One region of the Shewanella sp. FDAARGOS_354 genome, then DNA from elsewhere that is predicted to be linked to it. Evidence: predicted binding sites of a transcription regulator. Region 1 holds the regulator's gene; each other region holds the start of a gene.

Region 1 (6,226 bases):
TGGTGGGCGGCACAAAGGTGACAATCGCCGTTTTCATCCGGCCAGAGCGCGTATCGTCGAATCCGAATAAATCGGCCAAATAATCGAATAAACCTAAGGTCACACCGAGGAAAGAAGACGCCACAGCTAAATTAGCAAATAGGGTTAACATGCTGTTTAACCAGCTGCTTTCCATTACTTTCGACAAGGCGCCGACTAACACACCCATATTGCCACCCTGGGCAATAATCTCACTAAACCGGCTGCGGGGAATATTGCCCATAGTGGCGACCAACCAGCAGGCATAAATGATCAGCGCGATAAAAGTCCCGACAAAAATGGCTTTGAAAATGGTCGATGAATCTTTGCCATAATACTTCACCAGACTCGGCACATTTCCATGGTAACCAAAACTGGCTAGACCAAATGGCAAAGCCGCCCACAGATAAGGCATAAAGCTTTGCTTTCCATCCGGTTCGAGCAACTTAGTCACATCGATTTCGATCAGCAAATTACCAATCGCGAGGAAGAAAGTAATAATCATCCCGCCGAGCATAATCGTCGTAATACGATCCACCGCCTTGGTACTGATCAACACGATACAGGCGAGCACGACAGCAAATACTAATCCGGCGACACTTTGAGGCAGCTCAATCCCCATACCTTGGAGGCTATGGTTAACAATCGAGCCACCGCCACTGATGTAGGCGTAGGTTAAGATGTAGAGCACGAAGGCAATGGACACCCCATTCACGATGCGCCAAAACTGGCCCAGGGTTTCCTTGGTCAGGGTATCGAAACTCGCTCCCGGCTCGAAATGCAGGTTGGTTTCGAGCAGTAACAGTCCCGACATCAACATGCAAAACCAAATACCGAGTAACATCAGTACCGAGTAACCAAACCACATGCCAGCGCCCACGACAGGCAAAGAAAACATCCCCGCCCCTACTGTGGTACCGGCAATAATCATGGCACCACCGAGCAAAGACTTGCCCACCGGCTTATTCTTCGCCGCATTCATATGGTTAGCCATTAAGCGATATGCTCCGCGGTCACGCTGGCGACAATCGTCTGCCTTACAGAGGCTCTGAGTAAGCTATTAGCTTGATCGCGAATGCGCTCAACATCAGATTTATCTTCCTTACCAGAAAAATAACCTAACTCTTTTAGCTTAACACTCAAGGTGTTATAGAGTTTCTTATCGTAAAATTCTGGTGCGGTAATGCCATGCAGCGCCCCTAAACGTTGGGCAAGCAGATGGCTTTCAGACTCGAGATCCGAACGCTCCATCTTAGGTCTATGGGCCAGCAGATTGAAGATAATGGCATAGCGTTGCAAGGTCTCACTAACGCTGCCAGCCAACAATAACATTTGGCTGGTGTGCTCGGTCACAACCGACAACATATCGCTTTCCTGCACTAGACCTTGCTCAATAAACAGCTCAAGCACTTGATTCACATAGCTTGGGAGATCTTTGATCCCCATAAACAATTCCGCCTTCAATAACGGATAAAAGTCGTTCACTATCCCAAGGATTTGCGCTCTTGAAATCTGTTTATTATTGATTAAACAGCTGGCAATTAATGACGGAATAATAAACAAGTGAATGATATTATTGCGATAGTATGTCATTGACGTCGCTTGTTTTTCATCAATTGACACTATCTCACCCAAAGGATCGGCATTGATGGAGAACTTGTTCAGCTCTAATCCTTGTTGTACTAAGTGCTTGCCATCACCTTCGGCAACCGACGTAAACGACGTGTAAGGCACACGCTTAAGCAGGGTCAGGTATAAATCTAACTGACGTTCGAGCAAACAACGCTCTAAGGCATTTTGCTCCGACGCCAACAACACTAAACTGGTCAAGGTAATAGAGCTGGCGGCAGCGGCGTCGTTAATCCGCGTCATCACCCGATTTGCTAACACGTTCACCGCAGGAGTTAACCAAGTCGGTTTTTGCTCAGGATCATCAGCCACTTCACTGCGCCAGTTTGGTGCCGTTTCATTCAAGAAGTTCTGCAATGTAATCGGCTCACCAAAGTTGACATAACCTTGGCCAAAATTACCTAATTTACGAATAGCACCAAAGACTTGCCATACAGATTCTTTCTGTTTTTTCTTACCGCTTAGCTCTTTGTGATAGGTCGCCACTTCCATCACGTGATCGTAGCCTAAATACACGGGCACTAAGGTGACAGGGCGTTCGATGCCTCGCAGCACACTGTTGATCGTCATAGCGATCATACCCGTTTTAGGCGCCAATAGACGGCCGGTACGAGAACGGCCACCTTCAGAGAAATACTCAACCGAATATCCCTTAGCAAACAGCTGATCGAGGTACTCACGGAACACTGCCGTATAGAGTTTGTTGCCGTTAAAACTACGGCGAATAAAGAAAGCCCCGCCACGGCGGAACAGCGGCCCCGCAGGCCAGAAGTTTAGGTTGATACCCGCAGCAATATGCGGTGGCACCATACCTTGGTAATACAGAATGTAAGATAACAGCAGGTAATCCATATGGCTGCGATGGCAGGGCACATACACAATCTCATGACCATCGTGGTGTAACTGCCGAATATGCTCGGCACCTTTGATGTTAATACCGCTGTAGAGCTTGTTCCATAACCACGTTAAAAAGCGCTCGGCAATACGTACGAGACTATCGGAATAATTCGCCGCAATTTCATCAAGATATTCAATTGCCGTTTCACGCGCTTGGGTTTCAGAAATCTTCTTGCTCGCGGCTTCTTCCTGAATTGCCTTGCGTAAGGATTCAGATTTCAGCAAGGAATGGAATAACGCCTGACGATTAGGCAACACAGGCCCCGTCATCACCTTACGTTGGCGGCGGAAATGCACTCTCGCTACTCGAGCCAATTTATGGGCAATGCCCATATCGGTACCATGTTCGTCGGCCATGTAACGCAGCGATACCGCATTAGAAAATTGCACAAAGTTATGACGGCCCAAAAATAGGATCATCAAGCACTTACGTAACCAAGTAGGATTCTCGCGCTCAAGCACTGCCGCCTTCATGGTGTCGTCTTCTTTACCCGGAGTACGACCCCAATACAGACTCACAGGCACCAGCTGTATATCTAACTCTGGCTTTTCCTTATGGACGGCCAACAAACGCATAAAACATTCGAGGAATGGCTCATTACTGGCGCGTTCACCAAATAAAGGCTTACGACCTTCAAGGCATACCACCCGTGGCGCCACAACGCCATTCACCACCAGCGGCTCGTAAGGGCTTGGCAAACCAAGTTTCGTGGTGATCTCGCTTAACGCAGCAATATCACTCAGGGATTCTGTTTTCATTACATAAGCAAGCGGTCTGGAGGCATCCAGATTCAGATCGGCAAAGGGATCCTGTGGCACAACAATAGTGTGCACTAAGTGCTTTTGGATCCAACGTAATGATTTCAACCAAAGAGAGTCTTGTTTAGGCATTATTCTTATGCAATGTAAGTACGTTCATTAGCCCCATAGAATACCAGATTCTAGAGAATATACCCAAACAACCTAAAGATGCAGGATTCAGCTGCTGATTTTAATGACTTAGTAACGCACTTTAGGCGACACCATTTATTGATACCGTGCAAATGGCATTCACCCCATAGATGACGATTACGGTTATTTGCAGATCTAGCTGACCAAGTTAAAAGTGGTTAATACTTGCACTACCAATAATACTGTATATACTAACAGTAACTGTATAGAAAAACAGGAAAGACCATGAGACCGTTGACGCCACGCCAAGCCGAAATTTTAGAGCTGATTAAACGTAATATTGCCGAGACTGGCATGCCACCCACTCGGGCCGAAATTGCCACCCGTTTGGGTTTTAAAAGTGCAAATGCCGCAGAAGAACACCTTAAGGCATTGGCGAAAAAAGGCTGCATCGAGATCATGCCTGGTACTTCCCGCGGGATCCGTCTCCCTGTAGAGGAAGAAGATAACCGCGAAACAGGCTTGCCACTGATTGGCCAAGTGGCAGCGGGTGAACCTATTCTCGCCCAAGAGCATGTCGAACAGTATTACCAAGTCGACCCCAGCATGTTCCACCCTGCTGCCGATTTCCTGCTGCGCGTAAAAGGCGACAGTATGAAGAATATCGGCATCCTTGAGGGTGACCTGCTTGCCGTTCATAAAGTACAACAAGCGCGCAATGGACAAGTTGTTGTTGCTCGCGTTGATGATGATGTAACCGTAAAACGCTTTGAAAAAAAAGGTAATTTAGTCTACCTACATGCCGAGAATGAAGACTATTCACCGATTAAAGTCGATTTGAGTTTCCAAAGTCTAACAATTGAAGGGCTCGCCGTAGGGGTGATCCGCAATGGAGATTGGCTATGAACAAACTATTAGGTAATGCCCCGCGTCACCCCGGTTTATGGCTCGATACGGTTCGAGATACAGAGACCGACTGGCAGCATACATCAATAGTCACTATGCCAACTCAGAGCCAAGGGCGCCAAGAGCTGACACAGCTGAGCAAACAACTTGCCCAACTGAGCCAACAGGGAAGATGGATAGTGCTCATCAACCCACCTAGTATTGGCTACAAGCAGCTATTAGCAAACGCAGGTGTGCGTATGGATCGCGTACTATTGGTTCACGCAAAAGATGAGGTCGAAACCCTTTGGGCGATGGAAAAAGCCTTAACCAGTGGCACATCTAGCGCAGTGATTACTTGGATTAACGCCCTAGATACTCGCGATAATCGTCGCCTACAAATTGTAGCAAAGAGCGCACGTGCAATGGGTATCGTGCTTGAAGGTTCAACGAATGACCAACCTTCTAGCACCAATCTCACACAATCGGCTAAATTTACTCAACCCGCATTTTTCAGCTCTGTTCATTAAAAATTTTTCACACCGTATTTAGCCTTGAAAGCCGCCTCACCTGTGAATGTGAGGCTTTTTTTTGGCAATTTTTCAGACAATTAGAAAAAGAAGTGATCTTGATCAATTTTTAAACAGCAAGTATGTTTGATTTAGGCGCACATGATATATCGCCTGTTTAGGCAGAAATATCGCGTTATTTTCGAATATCGCTCGCCCACAAAAATTGAGAATAATGGGTTTATTCAGCAGTATGTGCCAGTGTGGCTAATACCAGCAGTAACAATACTTGATCATAAGTAAGCCGCCAACGCACGTTGAAGTCAGAAACACTTTTTTGGGAACTGAAGAGTTTGCATAGAGTTGAGACTTACTGTGTTGCTCTTCTTTGTAGTTGCTATTTGCAATTAGCAGAGGAGAAGTCTTGTGAAGCAATGGTTGTATTGTTTACTCGTGGTGCTATTCGCCCCACCGTTGGCCGCAGCAGACATGCGGTTCAATATGACGCCTGGCGTAACAGAAATCAGTGGCAAGGTATACCACCTGCACATGACGATTCTGTATATCTGCTGCGCGATAGGCTTAGTGGTTTTTGGCGTTATGATTTATGCCATGATCAACCACAGAAAATCCAAGGGCGCGGTCGCGTCACACTTCCATGAGAGTACAAAAGTTGAGATCGCTTGGACGATAATTCCCTTTATCATTCTGATCTTAATGGCGATTCCGGCAACTAAAACTCTGATTGCCATGGAAGACCCCAGCAATGCCGATCTCACGGTAAAAGTCACAGGATCGCAATGGAAGTGGCATTACAGCTATTTCGATCAAGATATTGAGTTTTACAGTATTCTCGCCACACCAAGACCTCAAATCGAAGGTAGTGAGGCCAAGGGAGAGCACTACTTACTCGAGGTCGATAAGCCCCTTGTCCTGCCTGTAAATAGAAAAATCCGCTTTCTGATGACTTCTGAAGATGTTATCCATTCATGGTGGGTACCAGATTTTGCAGTGAAAAAAGATGCTAACCCAGGGTTTATCAACGAGGCGTGGACCCGTATCGATAAACCCGGCATTTACCGTGGTCAATGTGCCGAACTTTGCGGCAAAGATCATGGATTTATGCCGATAGTGGTTCAGGCACTGCCCGAAGCCGAGTTCGATGCTTGGGTTGCAGAACAAAAACAAGCTGCCAATGCCGCAGCGCAAGCCGCACAAGCCGCCTTATCACAAACACTGAGTAAAGAAGAGCTGATGACTCAAGGTGAGCAAGTTTACCTTGGTCACTGCGCAGCCTGCCATCAACCTAATGGCGAAGGTCTCAAAGGCGTATTCCCACATCTCAAAGGCAGCCCCATCGCTACTGGGCCACTGAGCGGTCATCTTGAAATCGTGCT
Region 2 (6,226 bases), 630 kb from region 1:
ACGCCCCCCAAGAGAGGATGCTGAATCTGAGTTGCACTACTTTGCCTCGACACTATTTAAAGCTGTCTTAGTTATCCCTAACTAAGCGAAAACATTAATGAATTGACTGGCTTATCGCTATTTGCTCGTTGGATGAACGAACACAATTCCCCCATTTATTGAACGGCACATTCTACACTAAGTCCTTAGTTTTAATGAAGTCATTTGCATATGCAAGGTTAATAAAATGCAATGAGATTTTGCTTTGTCACTGTTGGCTAACATAGTTTTCAGAACGGGATAAAGACAGGGAGTGTAGACTAAGTGGCTTAACCTCAGTTGAACAGGCTCTGATATCAATAGTAAACAGACGCTCGAGGCGCCTGTTTATTATTAATAATGCCACTATTGATTGAATATCAATCTATTGTGCGAGTTGGCTTTCCATTTTACGCAGTGCAGTTTTCACTTTACGAGTGTTCTCTGGTCCCATACGAACAAGCAGTTTTTGGGCACTGGGTAAGGCTTCCAAATTGGGATCAACGAAGCGATAGTTGACGCTAATTGAACTCAGCTCAATGGGCTCTTCAATAATTGGCGCTGCGAGCATTACCTTAATTGCTTGTAGCATTCTGTCATTGAATTTGGCGTTGCTATAACCCAGTTCAGCGAAGGCTTCATCAAATAGCGGCGTGAGTTGCTTGTAGGTGTGCATTAAGCTTTGCTCATCCATATTGGCAATGACGGTCGCGTAGGCATCATATCTGTGGTAACTCTCTGGATTTAAATACACTTTGTTAGTGATTTCCGCCACGGTAAAGAGTTTTTCAGGGCCCTTAATTGGGCTGACTTTGCGGGTCAATTCGCCCTGCGCCAAGTTATCCACGAAGACTACAAACTGACGGATCAAATCTTGTCTGACTAAGGATGAACCTACGACATTATTGCTGATAAGTGCCAGTGCTTTTTGATGCACAAAAGCATCACTCTCAGGCAAGTTTGGCACCGTTTCTACGGGCGCTTGAGGCTCAACGGTAGTGGTTGAGTCAGTTTCCGTCGTGGTCGTTTGTGGTGTTACGTTTTCCACTGGAGTGGTTTCAGGCTCCGGGTTTGTTTCCAGAGTAAGCGGTTCTGACGATGGTGGCTCTGGTAGTACTATCGGTGCATTAGGAATGAGTTTGGGTGAGTCATCTTTACTATAGTAGTAATAACCTGCCGCAGAGAGCAGGATGACGAGCACAATCGCAATCAATGCAAAGCGATTGCTGCTAGACGAGGTCTCTTGAGGTGTAATTCTATCATCTTGATTAACTTGCATTTTACATCCTTCGCTTCAGTGTCAAGGTAATGTGGTGAATATCATGCAGCTAACATTAAAGTGCAAGTGCCGCCTTTTAGGTTGCAAGTTCATTTTGCAAGTTTACACGCGCTTGTCCATAGCGGTTAGCTGAACAGGTTGAATTTATTTTACCTTGAAGGGGTTAGCTTAAGGTTTACGCTTGGACATATTGTTGCCTATGCCCAAGCCAACGATGAATAATGGCATCAACCGCATCGGGTGCTTGCGACATCACATGATTCGCAAGCTTTTGGATATGTGGTATAAGCGCTTGATCTCTAACTAAATCAGCTATCTTAAGTTCGGCTAGCCCTGTCTGTTTAGTGCCTAACACTTCACCGGGACCACGTATCTCTAGGTCTTTCTGTGCGATAACAAAACCATCATTACTCTGCCGTAGGACATTCAACCGCTGACTTGCGGTTTGACTCAGTGGCGCCTTGTAGAGTAACACACAATGACTGGCTACGGCACCGCGCCCTACTCGTCCTCGCAGTTGATGCAACTGTGCAAGTCCCAATCGTTCGGGGTTTTCGATTATCATCAGGCTAGAGTTAGGGACATCGACGCCGACCTCAATTACTGTGGTTGCCACCAATAAGTTGATGGTTCCCGCTTTAAAGTCCGTCATAATTTGTTGCTTTTCAGCACTTTTCATCCTGCCGTGTACTAAACCTATGGTCAGCTCCGGCAGTGCTTGGCGCAATTCTTCAGCGGTATCTTCGGCGGCCTGGCACTCGAGGACTTCGGACTCTTCAATCAAGGTACAGACCCAATAGGCTTGGCGTTTGTCCGTGATCACGCTGTTGCGGACGCGCTCGAGTACTTCATTACGGCGCGAATCGGGTATGGCGACTGTGGTGACGGGTGTGCGCCCTGGGGGTAACTCATCGATAATCGAGGTGTCGAGATCGGCGTAGGCTGTCATGGCTAACGTCCGTGGGATCGGGGTTGCCGTCATAATCAACTGATGGGGATGAAACCCTTGATTGATACCTTTTTCCCTGAGTCCCATCCGCTGGTGGACACCAAATCGGTGCTGCTCGTCGATGATAATTAAAGCGAGCCTATGGAAGATAACCTGTTGCTGAAAAATGGCGTGGGTACCGATCACCATTTGCGATGCGCCAGATTCAATATCGGCTAAAGATTGCGCCCGCGCCTTGCCTTTAAGCTTACCCGCAAGCCAACCGACTTTTAATCCTAGTGGTTCAAACCACGCGGCAAAGTTAGCTGCATGCTGCTCGGCGAGTAATTCGGTGGGCGCCATCATGGCCACTTGATAGCCGTTTTCAATCGCTTGAAGGGCGGCGAGGGCGGCGACTAAGGTTTTGCCTGAGCCGACATCCCCTTGCACTAAGCGCATCATGGGGTGCGGTTGTGCTAAATCTTTACCTATCTCGGCAACGACACGTTGCTGCGCGCCTGTGGGTTTAAAGGGCAGTGAGGCGAGAAAAGGGTTTAGTAATTGCCCCGTGGCATGCATGGTTACGGCGGCGTCGAGGTTACTGCGTTGTCTAAGGCGTAGCATACTCAGGTTGTGGGCGAGTAATTCTTCCTGCACCAGTCGCTGCTGCGCGGGGTGTTGACCAAGCTCTAAATCAAATTGTGAAATCCCCGCATGGGGGCGATGCAGGGTTTGCAGCGCCTGTTTTAGGCTCATGTTGTTTGGCTGCAAATGGGCGGGTAATAACTCGGTCAAGCCGCCATCTTCTAATAATTCAAGTGCCTGTTCGGTGAGCTTAATCCAACTCGCCTGTTTTAAGCCCTCGGTGGTGGGATAAATCGGCGTAAGTGTATCGCTTAGGTGAATATCCTCACCCGGATAGACGATTTTATATTCGGGATGCACGATTTCCGCTTGATGGCTTCCGCGACGAATTTCGCCATAGGCACGGATCATTAATCCATTTTGCATCGCATTGCGCTGCGCCATTGAAAAGTTAAAAAAGCGCAGGCTCATGCTGCCAGTATTGTCACGCACATTGCAGACGAGCATGCGTTTACGGCCCTGAAGGATTTGAGTCGACTGGATTTCGGCCTCAATGGTGCCGTAATTTCCGGGCATGAGTGCGGCGATGGGATAGATTTGAGTGCGGTCTTCGTAGCGCAGGGGCAAGTGAAACAGCAGATCTTGTACTGTTGTGATGCCGAGTTTGGCGAGTTTTTCCGCGACTCTTTTGGCGACGCCCTTGAGTTCGGTGATCGGAACAAGATCCAATTGCTGCAAGTCGTTAGCACTCAATCACTGTGAATTTATACATATACTAACAGAGAATAAACGTAAGGCAATCTTGGGGGATCGACTGCGGTTAAGTGCGCTATGTAAAGAGGCTGAATGAGCAATATTGGAATTAAAAATAGCCTCTTATCTTATACGTCGAGTTATCTTATTAATATTAAATGAATATTCTACAATTTCGAGCCTAAAACAGGAGCAAAAATTAATATTCTTTATTATAAAGTACACTTTTTGTTATTTTGTGGTTTAATCGAAGTGTTGGTTGCCATTGGGTTGTTTTGGTAATTATGCGGTAACAAGGTTGTGAATCGATAATAATAAAGTGACCTCTGTGATGGATCACATGCGGGGAAACACGGTCGAGGAGTACTCGCCTTTGCATCTATTATGTTTACGTTGTTTATGGATAGGCATACTGTGTTTTGCTTTGCCTGCGTGGGCTAAATTGGATGTGGTTTTTTTTAATCCAGGCGCGGTTACGGATAGCTTTTGGGGTGATGTCGATAAATTAATGCAGGTGGCTTCATCAAAGCTTGATATTAATTTGCAAATCATACATTCAGATCGCAATCACTTTAAAATGATTGCTCAATTAGAAACGTTACTAAAATCTCAGCCATCACTTCCTACTCATATTATTTTAGTGAATGAGAAGCAGTCTGCGATAAAAATGTTGCAGATGCTTTATCAATATCCCATATATGTTCAATTGATTTTAAATGATATTTCTGTCGCCGAGCGAGAACACTTATTGGCAGATCCACATTGGCAAACTTATTTATTACCAGCGCTTATCCCAGATAACTATGCTATTGGTGCTGATACCGCTAAAAATTTGCTAAGTCGTTTAGAAAATAAAAAGGCTAAGGTTTTATTAATCTCGGGCGATAAATCTACGCCCGCATCAGTGTTAAGAACTCAAGGCGCTAATGATTATTTCTTTATGCAACCCAATGTTATTGTTACTCAAACGGTATATGGTCAATGGCGTGAAGATATTGCTTATGATCAAACATTAACCTTGCTCAGCCGTTATCCGGATTTAACCTTAATCTGGACGGCGAACGATAAAATGGCTATCGGAGTGGTAAAAGCACTCCGCGAAAAGGGCCTTGAACCTGGACGTGATGTACTGGTCAGTTCGATTAATACTTCCCCTGAGATTTTGTCGCTCTGCCAAGAACGTAAAGTGAGTGCTCTGGGAGGTGGGCATTTTTTAGCGGGTGCTTTAGGGTTAATTCAGCTCAAACAATACCAAGAGACCCAACGTTATTCCTCCTATGAGGATATAGCCGACTTTCCGCACCTGATTTAGGAATAAATTTGCCGATACCGTTCGCCTAACACGTCGAGAATGATCTGCTGGTCCACTGTGAGTCCTGTGACTTGAGGTGGCGCCTCTCCCAACTGGTACTCGTGCACCCCGCCAAAGCGTAAAAAAATCCACCGCGCAGTCGGTTTTTGCGTGGGTTTCTTTTTCATGTCCGCCACACTCCGGTTCTGCTCTACTAAGCCCTGCCGGATCCGGTGCTCCAGCGCCGCATAAATCATCAGGCTACAGGTCATCACCATCAGCAACGCTTCGATACGTTCCGGTTTTTTAAGATATAACGAGGAGGTTAAAAATTCGGGACTTTTCAGAAACCTAAAACCACGCTCGACATTCTGCTGGGCTTTATAGGTAGCCAACAGCTCAGCCATGGTGAGCGTTTCACTGTGATCATTGGTCGCGAGGATGAACACCCCTGTCTGGTTGCGCGCCTCAGCCACCCGCGCCAAGCTACTTGCGGCTAACCCCTTGATGTGAAATTGGTAGTTCACCGGCATTTCACCCTTTTGGGGCCTTCCGCGCCCTGCATAGATAGGTTCACTCACGACTTCTGCTTCTAGTTGCAGCAGATTTAAGCTGACAGCAAAACGGGCTAATTCAGCCTGCGCATCGGTCTCGCAGGCAAAACGCTGGGCACATAATTTGTTGAAGGCTTTCAGTTCACGCGTGCTGTCTTTCAGTAGGTTTTTGGCTAATGTTTGCTGCTCACGGTGGCTGGCCTGTTCGCTGCGCACCAGCAACCAACGCTGCGCGACGTCGGCATAATTGGCGCTTTGCCAACAGCCATGATAGCCATTGCCCAGCGCAACCAGCGACTGGGTGCCAATGGTTGCCACGGCTCGCTTGGCTTCATTGAGGGTGACAGGCACACGAGTCACGAACAACTGTTGCTGTTGTGCCAGTAGTTGCAAGGTGTCGGCGCAATACAGCGCCGCATCGCCGACCAGATAACGACTCTCCTGCGCGGCCTTGAGACTGCTCAAGTGGCGCCGTACCGTCTGGGCAAAGGCCTTGGTATCATTAATATTACCACTCAAGGCTTGCATGTAGATGGGCAGGCCGGCCTGATTTTCACAGATAAGCTCCAGGATAACCTGGTTTAGCTCTGGCCGATGGTCGCGGCTATAGCCCCGTACCAATTGCAACTTACCGAGCTGCTCGCCATCGGCTTGGTCATAGGCGCCATCGACGTGGAAGCTGGTGATATCGAGGTGTACTGCAGTACTTTTGAGCCCCAATCGTTCAACGACCTGCTCCGCCATCACCTGATAAAGCGTGCTGACATCGGCCTCAAAGAGGGCATCAAGGCAGCGGCCGAGCACATCATCATTGAGGT
Region 3 (6,226 bases), 1.5 Mb from region 1:
TTTCAATCACCGCGGCCCAGCACGCCGTGATGTCAAATTGAGTATTGGCGACGATTGCGCCCTTGTGCAGCCCGCCGAAAACAAGTCGATCGCCATTTCCTGCGATACCTTAGTCGAAAATGTTCACTTCTTCCCCGATATTCCACCTCAAGCCTTAGGTTACAAAGCCTTAGCTGTAAATCTTTCTGATTTAGCGGCAATGGGGGCCGAGCCTGCGTGGATGACGCTTGCACTCACTTTGCCAGAGGTTAACGAGACCTGGCTGAGTGGTTTTAGTGAAGGCCTGTTTGAAGCGGCAGAATATTATGGCATCGCCTTAATAGGTGGTGACACAACTCGCGGGCCTAGGGCGATTAATATTACCGTGCATGGCCAAGTGCCGCAGGGTAAGGCATTGACTCGTCACGGTGCAAAAGCGGGTGACTGGATTTATGTAACGGGTACGCTAGGTGATTCTGCGTTAGGGCTGGACTTGATCCGCGGCGTGCAACATGCGCGAGCGGAGCATAAAGAGTTTTTGATTAATCGCCATTATCGACCCACTCCTCGAGTATTGGCTGGGCAATCATTGCGCTCTTTGGCATCCAGTGCCATCGATTTATCCGATGGTTTTATCTCGGATATTTGGCATATCCTCAAGGCATCAAAGGTTGGCGCTGTAGTCGATGTGGGGGCGATTCCTTTGTCGCGCGCGATGCAAGATACCGTGAGCGAAGAACATGCATTAGGCTATGCGCTGACGGGGGGCGAGGATTATGAACTGCTCTTTACCGTGCCTGAGGCACAAAAAGGTGCGTTAGAAACCGCCCTCAGCCATGCTGGTACTAAGTTTGTCCGTGTTGGGCAAATCTGTGCGGGCAGTAAGCTTAAGTTGCAACTTAATGGTGAGCTATTTACGCCACCGTACCACGGTTTTGAGCATTTTTAATGAAGTTGTTATCCCAAGATCAGGCGCTGTCGCGCCTGTCCCTTAAAAATCCTATTCATTTTTTAGCCCTCGGTTTTGGCAGTGGTTTAGCGGCTAAGGCGCCAGGTACTTTTGGTACTTTGGCGGCAGTCCCGCTCTATTTATTATTGGCCCAGTTGCCCTTGTGTTGGTATTTAGCCGTGACCTTAGTGTGCGTACTCGCGGGGATTTATATCTGCGATAAGGCCGCTAAGGACATGGGCGTACATGACCATGGTGCGATTGTGTGGGATGAAGTTGCAGGCCTATTAATCACTATGATTGCCGCTCCTGCTGGTATTCTGTGGCTTGCTGTCGGTTTTGTGCTGTTTCGGCTATTCGATATCCTAAAACCTTGGCCGATACGTTGGCTCGACGCCAAAGTTGAAGGTGGTTTCGGCATTATGATAGACGATGTATTAGCAGGATTTTTTGCACTTATTTGTCTGCAAGTGATTGTCTTTATTAGCCAATAATATCTTTAGTTAACCCAAACTAAAGTTCGTTACCCTATAAATGCCAATGCCTTATCTGCTGTAGATAAGGCATTGGTTATAAAGCTTTATTTTCGTTGCAGTGGCTTACTGTATTTTTACTGTAATAGTTCTCGTGCATTGGCGAGAGTGTTAGAAGTAATTGTATCGCCACCAAGAAGTCTGGCTAATTCTTGGATACGTTGCTCCCTATCCAAAGGCATCATTGTGGTTTCTGTACTGCCCGCCTTGTTGAATTTATTCACAAACATATGTTGATGGCCATTACCAGCAACTTGAGGTAAATGGGTTACACAAAGTACTTGAGTCGATTCTCCTAGACTACGCAGCATTCGTCCAACCACAGCTGCGGTCGGGCCTGAAATTCCGACATCCACCTCGTCGAAAATCAGGGTAGGAGTGGCAACCTTTTTCGCGGTAATCACTTGGATGCCTAAACCGATACGCGACAATTCACCGCCAGAGGCTACCCGTGAAATCGGTTGTAAAGGCTGGCCTGGGTTGGTGGTGACCATAAACTCTATATTATCGCTGCCATTTACCGACATAATCTCGGGATTAAAATTCACTTCAATGGTGAACTTACCCTTGGGCATGTTGAGTTCGTGGATAGATTGAGTCACTAACTTATCCAGTTCTTTCGCATAACGGGCGCGGCTCTGGCTCAGTTTTTGTGCGTTCGCTAAGTAAGCGGTTTTACTCGCTTCAACTTGGAGTTGGATTTCCTCTAACTTAGTTTCATCGTCATCGAGGGTTGTGAGTTCCGCTTTGAGTGCCAAATGATGTTCGGCTAATTTGTCAGGGCTAACATGATGCTTACGGGCCAGTTGCATAGCCTTTGAGAGTCGTTCCTCTAAATAGGCAAAATGCGCGGGATCGAGTTCGAGTTTACTCAGGTAATGCTGTAATTCTCCCGCGCTCTCTTGTACTTGAATTAGGGCCTCATTCAACATAGTACTCACATTGGTTAATGCGGGATCATAGCTTTGCAAATTTTCAGCAAGGCTTACAGCCTTGTTAAGCAGTGACTCAATATTGCTCTCTTCGCCATCTGTGAGTAAATATAGGCTGGCTTGGCAGCTATCCACCAGTTCAGTGCCATTGGCGAGGCGTTTATGCTCTTGCTCAATGTCCTCAAATTCACCGACCTTGAGGTCGAATTCATCTAGCTCTTCAACTTGATATTGCACCAGCTGTTTTCGGGCAATACGTTCATGCTGTGAGGCTTCTAATTGCTTGAGTTCGGCTTCGATTTGTTTGCAGCGTTGATAGCTTGCTGCCACTGTGTCTATCAGTAGTCTGTGATTGGCGTAGCTGTCGAGCAAGGTGAGTTGATGCTCACTCTTTAGCATAGCATGGTGGGCGTGCTGCCCATGGATACCGACCAGCAATTGCCCGAGTAATTTCAGTTGAGTTAACGGCACAGGATTGCCATTAATGTAGGCGCGTGAGCGGCCATCACTGCCAATAGTTCGACGCAGAATACACTCATCATCAAGTTCGAGATCGTTATCTTCGAGCCAACGTTTGGCAAGGGGAACATCGTGTAGTGAAAATCGAGCACTGACTTCGGTTTTACTTGCACCAGGGCGAACACTACTGGCATCGGCACGATTACCTAGGCACAAACCTAAGGCGTCGATGGCGATGGATTTACCTGCGCCAGTTTCACCAGTAATGCTGGTCATACCGGGACGAAAATCCAGTTCGAGAAAACGGACGATAGCGAAATTATTAATGCTGAGTTGGCAAAGCATAATGAGTTCCTGTCGAATAACTTACCAAATCACTGTATTGATAAACAGTATATACTGATTTTATATACAGTAAAGTGGCTTTGGGTAAATATTCGACACATTGCAATAAGCTAGAGTTTAATCGCTTGTTTATGAATAGGTTTTAACAAGTTGTTCTAAAATAGGTAAGCTAAAAAAAGTCACTATAGTGCCAAATAATATCCCCTGCGCACTGGTTGAGGCTTGGGTGTTATAGCGCTGAGCAAGTAAATAGACGCTGGCCGCCGTAGGTAAGGCACTGAGGATTACACCCATCACTAAGTAATCTCCACTAACGCCAACGCTTTTAAGCATGAAGAAAACCAATGCGGGTTGTAGGATTAATTTAAAGAGGTTGATAAGGCTAAGTTCGATAAGATTCGTCAGGCTAAATACCTTGCTATCTTTTTGGTAGCGCATGGCTTTGGCTAATACCATGCCAACGGCAAATAAAGCGCAGGGGCTTGAGGTATTGCCAATTTGTTGGAACATCATCGCTACGCCAGAGGGCAGTGTTATCCCCAATGCCGAAATTGCAATGCCGATAAAGCAGCCGATAACGATGGGATTTTTAACCACAGCTAAACACATGATCACTACGGCGTGGTGTTGTCTGTGGGTATTTGTCGTAAGCTCCAGCCAGACCAAGGCCACGGCAAACATAAGCACGGACAATAAACTGGCTATGGCGGCGGCAACTAGGGCGCTTTGTTGTTCAGGAAATATAATCACCAGCAGCGGAATACCAATAAATGCGGTATTGCCAAAGGTGGCATTTAAGGCGCGCACGGCGGCAATTGCATGCTGTTTAGGATTGAAAAGTAAGGATATACCAACACAAATCAGATAAATCATCAGCATGGCGGCGCTATAGCCTGCAATAAATCCCCATTGCAGAATTTCTTCAATCGGTTGCTGGGCCAGTGCAATCAAGAGAATGGCAGGAAACGCAATATAGTAGACATATTGATTGAGCACTTGGTCGGTTTCTACTGGGAGAAAACGCAGTTTTTGTACAAGTGTGCCGAGCAGCATGATCCCGAAGACGGCAAACAGAGGGGTTAAAATGGTCATATCCCTCACTCATCCTTTTGTGTTTTTGCTTTCCCGCAAGAAGACGTTGTGGGTGCGCTAGCAGGGAATAATACCTAGGGTAATTGACGATAATCGGTGTTAGCGCAGTAAACTTATTGGCAAAATAGCATAGGATTAGCCTTGGAAGCTATTGCGCTATGGTCGTAGAAATGAATAATTCTACGTTTAAAACACAATGAGTTAGTGCCTTATATCTGTGAGCGGCACTCACGCTAAACGATGGGATTGAACATGGCTGATGATGTTGGCGCTGAGCTGCAGTTAATTTATCTGTTTGTGCATTTGGTGAATGCGGGCAGTTTTTCTCAAGCCGCGAAAGTGCTCGATATGCCTATCGCTACTGTGAGCCGTAAGCTGGCCAAGCTTGAAGAAAAGCTCGATAAGCAATTGTTTATGCGAAGTACCCGCAAGCTGAGGTTAACTGAGGAAGGTTTAGCGTTATTTCAGCGATATCAGAGTGTGATTGCGCAGTTCGATGAACTCAGTGGCATTGGCAGCGATAAACCTGAAGGCACATTGCGGATAGCTGCGCCAATCTCAATTATTTCAATTATCTTTATTCACGCATTAAACGAGTTTGGCCGTTTATATCCCGATATTCGTTTACACATTTCCCAAAGCAATGAGTTAGTGGATTTAATTGATAAAGGGATTGATGTCGCGATTGTCGGTGGTGCACAGCCTGATTCTTCTTGGGTGTCGAGTACTTTAGGTGAGCTTGATTATCGTTTGTTTGCGACGCCGGAATATTTAGCCCATGCCCCTGAATTGATCCATCCCGATGATCTTGAAAACCATCAGTTGATCAAAGTTTGGCCGCTGTTTAATTGGCATTTAAAGCATCCTAATGGCGAGTCTTTCTATTTTAATGGCCCAACAAAACTCACGCTCACGGATCTCCATGGCGCGATTCAGGCGACCTTAGATCATGGTGGTATTCTGTATGGGCCAGAATTATTCGTAAAACAACAGATTAAAGAAGGGCGTTTAAAAGTGCTCTTACCGGAATGGATTGGCGAACAACGTAGAATTTCGATTCTTTATCACCAGCGTAGTCAGCAACCGCTGAAAGTGAAGGTGTTTATCGAGTTTATGCAATCCAAAGCGCCTGAACTTTTTTCAATGGCTTAAGATTAACGTTTACGGGGTTTTAAAGTATTTTGGCTCATGGAGTTTTGCGTTTGCTTAGCATCTTGCAGGCTCGCGCGGGTGGCGGGCACAATCCCAAGCTCACGGTAATAATTCACTAAACGGCGTAATTCAAATAGAGAACCAATACGGTTTTGCCCGCCTATAGTGAGTTTCCAGGTATCGGTAAGGCCTTCGCTATTGGTTAAAATAAAACCTTGATAAACAATTTTTTTCATATTGAATGGGTTATAGAGTTAACTCTATCCTCCGGTGATTCAAACCCGTAGCTGATGCTACCTAAGCAGTAAAAATGTTAGGTAACATCACCGGATTTTCAAGGCAACTGAAGAGATAAACCCTAGACCTTAAAAGGGTTTATTATGCGACGCTGATCCCGATATTCGATACACCCGCTTCGATAATCTCTTTGCGTAAACCCTTCACTAATTCGGCAGTAATCTTAGGATTTTCTTCGATAATTTCCAGTAGGGTATTTTGTAGCGCGCGCTCTTCTTCCATCACTTCATGGGCGAAGACGTAGTCATCTAAGGCATCATCGGTTAAATCCACATCGCTGATGGTCTCGATATAGTTCGCCACGGTGCTTGAGGATAACTTGCTGATATTGGTGATATCTTCCTCAAGGTTGGTTTGAATCGCCCCAAGCAAAGTGGAAAGCGCAACCACGGCATCCATTGCTGGGTATACGCCATAGCTATCAAAATCGGCAGGATCTGGGGTGTTATCTTCTAAGCGTTGCAGATGCACATCGATGTTGAATTTCA

Evidence for each region. The regulator LexA, encoded in region 1, represses DNA repair genes until DNA is damaged. The targets are predictions, from matches to a motif close to TACTGTATNNNNATACAGTA.
Region 2: the regulator LexA is predicted to act here: its motif matches at 3,565-3,584, upstream of recG (ATP-dependent DNA helicase RecG).
Region 3: the regulator LexA is predicted to act here: its motif matches at 3,228-3,247, upstream of recN (DNA repair protein RecN).

What each region holds. Positions count from the first base shown of each region.
Region 1 covers NZ_CP022089.2:3,405,131-3,411,356, forward strand. Annotated here, with positions in the region: gene mtr (tryptophan permease) at 1-1,012, opposite strand, end outside; gene plsB (glycerol-3-phosphate 1-O-acyltransferase PlsB) at 1,012-3,435, opposite strand; gene lexA (transcriptional repressor LexA) at 3,721-4,341, shown strand; gene CEQ32_RS15245 (cell division inhibitor SulA) at 4,338-4,850, shown strand; gene coxB (cytochrome c oxidase subunit II) at 5,256-6,226, shown strand, end outside.
Region 2 covers NZ_CP022089.2:4,033,944-4,040,169, forward strand. Annotated here, with positions in the region: gene CEQ32_RS18180 (beta-ketoacyl synthase chain length factor) at 1-37, opposite strand, end outside; gene CEQ32_RS18185 (DUF3014 domain-containing protein) at 404-1,297, opposite strand; gene recG (ATP-dependent DNA helicase RecG) at 1,473-3,548, opposite strand; gene CEQ32_RS18195 (ABC transporter substrate-binding protein) at 3,904-4,875, shown strand; gene CEQ32_RS18200 (IS1634-like element ISShes12 family transposase) at 4,872-6,226, opposite strand, start outside.
Region 3 covers NZ_CP022089.2:4,861,787-4,868,012, forward strand. Annotated here, with positions in the region: gene thiL (thiamine-phosphate kinase) at 1-928, shown strand, start outside; gene CEQ32_RS21835 (phosphatidylglycerophosphatase A) at 928-1,422, shown strand; gene recN (DNA repair protein RecN) at 1,539-3,197, opposite strand; gene CEQ32_RS21845 (AEC family transporter) at 3,327-4,289, opposite strand; gene lldR (LysR family transcriptional regulator LldR) at 4,542-5,441, shown strand; gene CEQ32_RS21855 (DUF3319 domain-containing protein) at 5,444-5,677, opposite strand; gene CEQ32_RS21860 (YjaG family protein) at 5,820-6,226, opposite strand, start outside.